2 regions of the Marinomonas sp. A3A genome follow, and region 2 is predicted to be linked to the other one. Evidence: predicted binding sites of a transcription regulator. Region 2 holds the regulator's gene; the other holds the start of a gene.
The links. The regulator FNR, encoded in region 2, switches genes on or off when oxygen is low (the NO sensors DNR and NnrR bind a similar motif). The targets are predictions, from matches to a motif close to TTGATNTANATCAA.
Positions count from the first base shown of each region.

Region 1: the regulator FNR is predicted to act here: its motif matches at 3,613-3,626, upstream of CYL31_RS11265 (cytochrome-c peroxidase).

Region 1 covers NZ_CP025532.1:2,414,777-2,419,605, forward strand. Annotated here, with positions in the region: gene fusA (elongation factor G) at 1-935, shown strand, start outside; gene CYL31_RS11260 (aldo/keto reductase) at 1,107-2,159, opposite strand; gene CYL31_RS11265 (cytochrome-c peroxidase) at 2,318-3,499, opposite strand; gene minE (cell division topological specificity factor MinE) at 3,674-3,931, opposite strand; gene minD (septum site-determining protein MinD) at 3,933-4,742, opposite strand; gene minC (septum site-determining protein MinC) at 4,804-4,829, opposite strand, start outside.
Region 2 covers NZ_CP025532.1:2,303,118-2,307,946, forward strand. Annotated here, with positions in the region: gene CYL31_RS10695 (RecQ family ATP-dependent DNA helicase) at 1-703, shown strand, start outside; gene CYL31_RS10700 (SprT family zinc-dependent metalloprotease) at 694-1,218, shown strand; gene ttcA (tRNA 2-thiocytidine(32) synthetase TtcA) at 1,338-2,177, shown strand; gene CYL31_RS10710 (YfaZ family outer membrane protein) at 2,188-2,751, shown strand; gene CYL31_RS10715 (adenine phosphoribosyltransferase) at 2,824-3,366, opposite strand; gene fnr (fumarate/nitrate reduction transcriptional regulator Fnr) at 3,391-4,152, opposite strand; gene hemN (oxygen-independent coproporphyrinogen III oxidase) at 4,174-4,829, opposite strand, start outside.

The DNA of each region.
Region 1 (4,829 bases), 110 kb from region 2:
TTTGTGATCCTAAGCACCCTTGTACTCTTGAAGCAATGGTTTTCCCTGAGCCAGTTATCTCTATCTCTGTTACGCCTAAAGATAAAGGTGGTAACGAGAAGATGGGTATTGCAATTGGTAAAATGGTTGCAGAAGATCCAACGTTCCGCGTTGAAACTGATATTGACTCTGGCGAAACCATCCTTAAAGGCATGGGTGAACTTCACCTAGACATCAAAGTAGATATCTTGAAACGTACTTACGGCGTTGATCTAATTGTTGGTCAGCCACAGGTAGCTTACCGTGAGACTATCACTAAGCCTGTAGAAGATACTTACACTCACAAGAAACAGTCTGGTGGTTCTGGTCAGTTCGGTAAAATCGACTACCGCATCAAACCAGGCGAAGTGGGCTCTGGCTTCAAGTTCTCTTCTTCAGTTGTTGGTGGTAACGTACCAAAAGAGTTCTTCCCAGCTGTAGAAAAAGGCTTCAAGTCCATGATGAACCAAGGTGTTCTAGCAGGCTTCCCTGTACTAGACATTGAAGTTGAATTGTTCGACGGTGGATTCCACGCAGTTGACTCTTCTGCAATTGCCTTCGAAATCGCAGCTAAAGGCGCTTTCCGTCAGTCAATTCCAAAAGCTGGTCCGCAGCTAATCGAACCAATCATGAAAGTTGACGTGTTCACTCCAGATGACCACGTTGGTGATGTTATCGGTGACTTGAACCGTCGTCGTGGCATGATCAAAGACCAAGAGAAAGGTTTGACTGGTGTTCGCATCAAAGCAGACGTTCCTCTATCTGAAATGTTTGGTTACATCAGTACTCTTCGTACAATGACTTCTGGTCGTGGTCAGTTCTCTATGGAGTTCTCTCACTACCTACCATGTCCTTCTAACGTAGCTGAAACTGTTATCGCTGCTGTTAAAGACAAAAAAGAAAGAGAAAAGAACTAATTCATAGTTTTTTCTAATCTCTGAAAAAACCCGATACACAATGTGTATCGGGTTTTTTATTGAACAAAACAAAGCAAACTAAACACTCATCTTTCATAACTCTAATTTTACAGACACAAAAAAAGCGCCGAAGCGCTTTTTAAATTCATATCAGAGCTAATCAGCTGCCTATTAAAACGGAACAGGATACTCTTTAAAGACGGCCATGATATCCTTTAAAGCCTCTTCAGACAGGGTCATATCAAACGCCGCCATATCTTCTTTTAGCTGCTCCAAAGACGTCGCTCCAATGATAGTCGAACTTACACCGTCAACTTGATCACACCATGCCAAGGCAAGTTGAGCTGCAGTGAAACCATGCTTTTTAGCGACCTCCATATAAGCGGCAACCGCCTTCTCAACCAAAGGTGTATCGCGGAAAATACCGTTACGCTGAGAATAAGTCCAACGACTGCCTTCAGGGCGAGCACCACCAAGATATTTTCCCGTTAAAGCACCGGCAGCCAAAGGCGACCATGGCAAATACGCCACATCTTCATGAACACAGTTTTCGACTAGATATGGCCAATCTTTTGTATGCAACAAACTAAATTCGTTTTGAATAGAAGCAACACGTGGCAAATCATGCTTTTCACTGAGACGAATAAATTCATTAATCCCCCAAGTCGTATCGTCAGACAAACCAAAATGACGAATCTTACCGGCCTTAATACACGCATCCAAACCTTGAAGAATATCTAGAATTTGAGCAGACTGCTCATCACGGTCAACATCCGTAAAACTAATCACACCTGGAAAATGTTTTGCAAAATGCGGCGTAGAACGATTTGGCCAATGAAGCTGATAAAGATCAATATAGTCTGTCTGCAAACGCTTTAAAGAAGCATCCACCGCTTCAATCACTGTTTTGCCAGAAATATTACTGCCGTCGCGAACGTATTTCATACCAGGACCAGCAATTTTAGTAGCAAGAATAAACTCTTTACGACGAGATGGGTTACGAGAAAGCCAATCACCAATAATAGTTTCTGTTTTGCCATAAGACTCAGCAGTTGGCGGGATAGAATACATTTCAGCCGTATCAATAAAATTCACACCATTTGCTAAGGCGTATTCAATTTGAACATCAGCATCAGCTTGGTTGTTTTGAGTCCCCCAAGTCATAGTACCCAAACACACTCGAGAAACTTCTAAGCCAGTTCGGCCAAGTGGAACATATTTCATTGTATTAACCTTTTAAATTCAAGCGACACATACAAGATGCGAAAGAAAATAACCAAACAATCAATGTAATAAATTTTTCCTCCACTAGCCAGTTTTATCAATGAAAACAATAAGGAGTTAATTTAAGCTACTAACGAAGACCTCAGCAACAAAGATTTCTATTTATCAAGCAATGACTCATATCGCTGGTCCGTTAATGTCTTCAAAAAAGCAACAATGGCGTCCACCCTTTGATCTGGCAATGCAGGGCCTTTTTGTAAATTCACCAAGTCTATATTTTCCGCTACTTCTGGCTCAGCCCAAGGCTTGCCTGTTTCAGGGTTTATCGTACGCTGAGGGTTGTTGTACTTATCATAAAAAAGCACAACAGTTCGAAGATCTTTAAAAACACCGTTATGCATATATGGCCCAGTCACTGCAACATTACGCAAAGACGGCACTTTAAATTTACCTGCTTGCTTAGGATCATCTATAGACGGATTATCCAACAATCCAAGATCTTTTTTATTGCCATTATAGGCCATCAAATCAGCATTAGCTGGAACACCAATATTACGATATTCGTAATTAGTAAATGTTTCTTGAGCATTAAGCGGTGACGTATTTAGTTGATGACATGCATTACAGTTAGTAAATTGCTGAGAGAAAAATAAGGTCTTACCCAACTCCTCTTGCTGAGTTAGTTTTATTTCGCCACGCAAAGCACGATCGTATCTAGAGTCGAAAGGCATAAACATAGCCGTTTTTTCAAACGTCGCAATTGAATCAGTAATCGCCGCATACCCCTTTATAGGGTCATTTAAAATATCTTGCCCATAAATTGAGTTAAACAAGCCTTCATAGCGCGCATTTTCTTTTACTCGACTAACAACCGCTGCACCGTCAGGCATAGCCATTTCTAAAGGATTAACAAAAGGCCCTTCGGCCTGTTGAGCCAAACCAGAAGCGCGACCATCTAAAAACTGGCCACCACGATACTCGCCATTAGCCATACGATGAAAAGTCGGCGCGAAGGCGGCGTAAGCAGCTGTTGGCGTATTACGACTACCCATGGACACTCGATCACTTCCCAATGAAACAGCACCAAATAATGCATCTGACCTTTTATCAACAAAGCCATTGGCTATATCGTGGCAAGTTCCACAAGACTGATTGCGCTCTTTAGATAAATTGGTATCAAAAAACAACTGCGCACCCAGCATCGCCTTAGGATCTTTCATTGCAATAGGGAGCTCAGGAGATGATTTTGTAGACTTTATTTGTGAAACGGCTTGCTTAGGCTCACTACAAGCAGAAAGAAGCACAGAAACAGCCATCACACCTAGAGAAAAACGCAGCATGTTATCTTACTCTAACAATCAAAAATGAATGGCACGAATCATACACCCATGAAAACGTGAGTAAAACAATGACACCCAAACTCCGTCAATTAGATATAAAAAAAGCACCAAACAAGACATATATCAATTGTCTCATTTAGTGCTTTCCTATCGATACGATCACTTACTTCGAAGCTAGTTTTGCTCTGGCAAGGTCACATTCAACTCTAATATTGAGCAATCATCAGTATTATCCAGCTGGATCTGCACATCTTCACTGCCGATATTCACATACTTACGAATAACATCGATGATTTCTTGCTGCATCTGTGGCAAATAATCCGGCTGATGGCGCTTACTGCGCTCATGAGCAACGATAATTTGCAATCGATCCTTGGCAACAGAAGCGGAGCTAGGCGCGCTTTTGCTTTTAAAATAGTCAAAAATTCCCACTCTAACCCCCTAATAAACGCTTGATAAAGCCTTTCTTCTGAACTTCTAAAAAGCGTAAAGGACGCTCTTCACCCATCAAACGATCAACGGCATCCATATAGGCTAAACCAGCTTCTGAAGCTGTATCCAAAATAACTGGCGTACCTTGGTTCGAAGCTTTCAATACCGCCTCAGACTCAGGAATAACACCAAGCAATGGAATTGCCAAGATATCCTCAACATCGGACACACTTAACATTTCACCCAATGCAACACGCCCAGGATGATAACGAGTTAAAAGAAGGTGCTCCTCAATCGGCGCTTTACCATCCTCAGCTCGTTTAGACTTACTTTGCAGGATCCCCAAAATACGATCTGAATCACGTACAGAAGAAACTTCTGGGTTAGTCACAACAATTGCAGCATCAGCAAAGTACAACGCCATCTGAGCGCCCTTTTCAATACCTGCAGGCGAATCACATATAATGTATTCAAATTCCTTAGCAAGCTCTTCAAGAACTTCCTGAACGCCTTCTATAGTCAACGCATCTTTGTCGCGCGTCTGAGAAGCCGGCAAAATAAACAAATCTTTCGTGCGCTTATCTTTAATCAACGCCTGAGATAGCGTTGCCTCTTTGTTTATGACATTTACAAAGTCATAAACCACTCGACGCTCACAACCCATAATCAAGTCTAGATTACGTAAGCCCACATCGAAATCGATAATAACCGTCTTATGTCCCTTTAACGCAATACCAGTCCCAATAGCAGCACTGGATGTTGTCTTTCCGACGCCACCCTTGCCTGAGGTGACTACTATAATTTTTGCCAATGCTTTATCCCCCGATAACCTCAAATGAGTTTATCTATACAGTAAAAATGAATAATAAATCTTAAAGCGGTACGATTTCTAAGCTAT
Region 2 (4,829 bases):
ACATTTGGGCAGTTTGTTTCGCATTTTAGAAGGGAGAGGGTGCCGTCGACAAAATTTATTATCACATTTTAATGAAAGCATTCCGGCTTGTCAGCATTGCGATAGATGCCTTTCCAACAAATCTGAACAAAATATGACGACAGCTAGCCAGAAACTGTTATCTCTGATTTATCACACAAAAGGACTTCAGCCTTTTTCATTACTTATCCAAATCTTACTCGGGAAAAAATCTAAACCTGTTAGTGCAATTAAAGCCGAGTTTCTGCCGCTATTTGGCAAAGGAAAAGAACTGAGCGAGGTGCAATGGAAATCTGTTATCAGGCACTTAATAGCATATGAGTACATCACTCTTGGGGTGTTTAGTGCTTTTACTGTACACATCAACGAAAAATCTCGCAGTGTACTTCAAGGAAAAACACAAATAATTATTCCTGCTGAGCATTACTATCCGACACTTCAGGAAGAGCATCTTGCAATCGACAGCATAAATTGGCATAAAATCTTAGCTTGGAAATACAACTACGAAAAGTTGGACTTGAGTGATACTCAACTTAGGTTAATTTGTCTACATAAGCCAAATTCGATTGCGTCATTAAGTCGTTTGACTGGTTTATCAAAAGAGAAGGTAGCCGACTTTGCAGAGGCTCTATTAAAAATTCTCCATGAGGTAGAACCAAAAGAGGCCGTTGCAGCATGTCCTTAACCTCTCGACAGACAAGCTTAAACTACGAAGAAGAAGCGCTAAGCGTAATTGCTCAAACAGCTAATCACTGCTTTGATAAAGCCGATGCGTTTTTTGGTAATAAATTTAAACGCTCAACATGCAATTTAAAGCAAAGAGGACGGGCTGCAGGTACAGCTCATTTGCAAAAAAATGAGTTGCGCTTTAACCATTTTATGTATCAGCAAGACCCAGTTGAATTCTTAGGCACCGTTGTTCCACATGAAGTAGCTCATATTGTTGTGTTTCAAATCTATGGCAACACGGTGAAGCCTCACGGAAAAGAGTGGCAGGCAGTCATGCTGAAGGTATACGGTATCCGACCAAGTAGAACGCATACTTTTGATGTTCCACCGCAAAAACAGGCTTATGAATACCGCTGCTCCTGCCAAAAACACCAATTCACTAAACGGCGCCATACTAGGGCTCAAAGTGGTGTTGAATACATCTGCAAAGGCTGTCGTTCAACGTTACAATTTATAAGCAAAGATAACTGACAACCCATCAAAACAGTAAGATAGTGATTTTTTATACACTTTTGCCTTATATTATCCATTTTTGATGCGATAGCTTCATGCTTATAGTAATATAGGCGCGTTTTGTTTACAGCGTACTTATGATGGATTTATCTACTCGACCTAAAGAAAAGTTAGAGCTAAACAAGCTCCAAAAACGCCTTCGCAGATTAACAGGCCAAGCTATTGCTGACTTCAATATGATTGAAGAAGGCGATAAAGTAATGGTGTGTTTATCTGGAGGAAAAGACTCTTACACTATGCTTGAGATTTTGCGAAATCTTCAGGCTAGCGCACCTATAAAATTCAGTATCGTTGCTGTGAATTTAGATCAAAAGCAACCTGGTTTCCCCGAGCATATTTTACCTGCTTATCTGGAAGAGCTAGGAGTGGATTTTCACATTTTAGAGCGCGACACTTACAGTATCGTAAAGGAAATTGTGCCAGAGGGTAAAACTACTTGTGGTTTATGCTCTCGTTTGCGCCGTGGCTCCTTGTACGGTTTTGCTGAGGAAATTGGAGCGACTAAAATTGCACTTGGCCATCACAGAGATGATATTCTGGAAACATTATTCTTGAATATGTTTTTTGGTGGTAAATTAAAGTCTATGCCGCCAAAGTTATTAAGCGATGATGGAAAACACATTGTTATCCGTCCTTTGGCTTACTGCAAAGAAGAAGACATTGAATCCTTCGCGGTAATGAAGGAATATCCTATCATTCCTTGCAACTTGTGTGGCTCTCAAGAAAACCTACAAAGACAGGTCGTAAAAGACATGTTGCAAAAGTGGGAAAAAGAATTTCCGGGTAGAACAGAAACCATGTTCTCTGCTATACAAAATGTTGTTCCATCACATTTGGCAGACACAAAGTTATTCGACTTCAAGGGGTTGAAGCAGTCACCTGAGGCATTTGACCGATTAAATATTATTTCACTATAGGGTAATAGAAATGAACCTAACACATAAAGCACTATTGTTAACCGCCGGCATTTTAGGATCTTCTATCGTAAATGCGTCATCCGCTGGAGTTAGTTTAACAAACGACACAGTGAAAGGTAATATCAACTTAAATATGGGGGCTTTCGGCGTAAATGGCGGAATTACTCATAATGATGATGAAAATACCTCAACTGGACATATTGGTGTAACGGTAGAGGATTCAGACACAAGTGGCCCACTTCAAGCAGGGATTGGTATTCGACTATACGCTATTGATGCAGATTCAGAGAAGAATGATGACCTATCTGTTGCACTTGCTTTAGGTGGCTGGTATCGGTACACCTTACCTGAAGCAAATCGTGTGAGTATCTATGGCTCTGTGTATTACTCGCCGGAAGTACTGGCTATTTCAAATCTTGACCACATGTACACTTACGAATTCCGTGCTGAATATATGACAATGCGTAACGCTCGTGCATTCATTAGTTATGGTAAAACAGTGACTGTATTTGAAGACGATTCTCGTAAAGAAATCGATAAAGGTCTTTCTGTTGGCGCAACAGTAGATTTTTAATAGCAGTAAATTATTTACGCTTAATAATAAAAAAGGTGGCTGAGGCCACCTTTTTTATTATTCGTTCAATTCTTACTCGCCATCATAAGCGCAAAGGCTAAAAACAGGTATATCACTGTCTCTTAGTTTTTGGCTTCCACCCAAATCTGGCAAATCTATAATAGCAGCGACTTCTTTGATATTTGCGCCTTGACTAGTCAATAACTTGATTGCAGCAAATAGGGTGCCGCCAGTCGCAATCAGATCATCAAACAACAATACTTCATCGCCCGCTTTTACAGCTCCCTCTTGGATTTCTAATTCTGCTTCACCATATTCCAGCGCATATTTTTGTGAAATAGTCTTTCCTGGAAGCTTACCTTTTTTACGCACTAAGATAAGAGGCTTTTGAAGTTCATAAGCCAGAACCGCTGCAATCAAAAAACCACGGGCATCGATACAGGCTATATGAGTGATATCCGTTGCGATATAGCGATGTACATAGGCATCAACGACCATTCTCATACCTTTAGGGTCACTGAAAATAGGGGTGATATCTCGGAAGCTAATACCTTGTTTTGGCCAGTCTTCTATTGTTTGTATTAGTGATTTAACGTAAAAATCGTCGTAAAGCATTCCAGTTGAGCCTCATTATATCAATCAAATATTGGCGATTTTACCACAATCACTCGCAACCCCCACGAGTTTTTGCATTTCGGGGAAGTCAACAATCTCAATTTCTTTCCCATCAACATGTATTAGTTCATTTTTTTGAAAACGTGTAATGACACGACTAACTGTTTCAACTGCTAATCCAAGGTAGTTACCAATCTCCCCGCGAGACATGGAAAGGCGAAAAGAACTAGCGGAATAGCCACGTTTTTTAAATCGATTAGATAGGTTTAATAAGAAAGATGCCACTTTCTCATCGGCATTTTTTTTCCCCAACAAAACCATCATCTGTTGATCATCGGATATTTTTCGACTCATCACCTTAAATATTTGATGTTTCAAAGAAGGAATCTGTGAAGATAACTCTTCAAGGTGACTAAATGGAATCTCACACACTGTAGTGGTTTCCAGTGCCTTTGCAGAAACCGGATAGACATTTGAATCAATCCCGCTTAAACCGACCAATTCACTAGGACAATAAAAACCTGTGATTTGCTCTTCGCCAACTGATGTGATGTTGAATGTTTTTAAAGTACCAGAGCGAACAGCGTAAACAGAATCAAATGTATCGCCTTGGCGAAACAAAAACTCACCTTTTTTAAGTGGCTTTTTGCGCTCAATAATCTGATCTAATCTATTAATATCTTCATCAGCCAATGCAATTGGGAGACAAAGAGCACTTAGGCTACAATTTTGACACTGCGAAGTAAGGGTGCTGTTGAATCGTGACTGTGTGTGTGTCATTGACATGTAAATCTCCCTGATCTCGATCTATATAACTTTTGAGTATTTTATGGCGCCATTAAGGTATTTATCAAAGACCATACAAATACAGCGAATTAGTAATCTACCGCGTTCTGTTACTTTAATAGTGGTCTGCATTCCACTACAGTCAATATCTAACATACCATCTTTTACCATGGGAGTTAGCCTTTCCATCTCTTCAGAAAAGTACTCAAAGAAATCAATATTGTATTTCTTTTCAATAACAACAACATTCAGCTCAAATTGAGAAATTAATGTCATTATCACTTGATGACGGATTCTATCATCCAGATCACTAATATAACCTTTAGCGATTGCCAATTGGCCTTTCTCAATACTACTCCTATAAATTGATAAGTCTGTATGGTTCTGAATATAAACACCATTTAAATCGCTAATAGCGGAAACGCCAAAAGCAACCAAATCGGTACCAGCATGCGTTGTATAACCCTGAAAGTTGCGCTGTAGCTGACCTTGCTTTTGAGCAATCGCTAGGCTATCTGTTGGTTTTGCAAAGTGATCCATGCCTATATATTCATAACCAGCAGAGATTAAATATTCTGTACTCATCCTCAATAGCTCAAGCTTCATGCTTGATATAGGTAAGCTTTCATCTGAAATTCGTCTTTGAGCACGAAATCTATCAGGTAAATGGGCGTAGT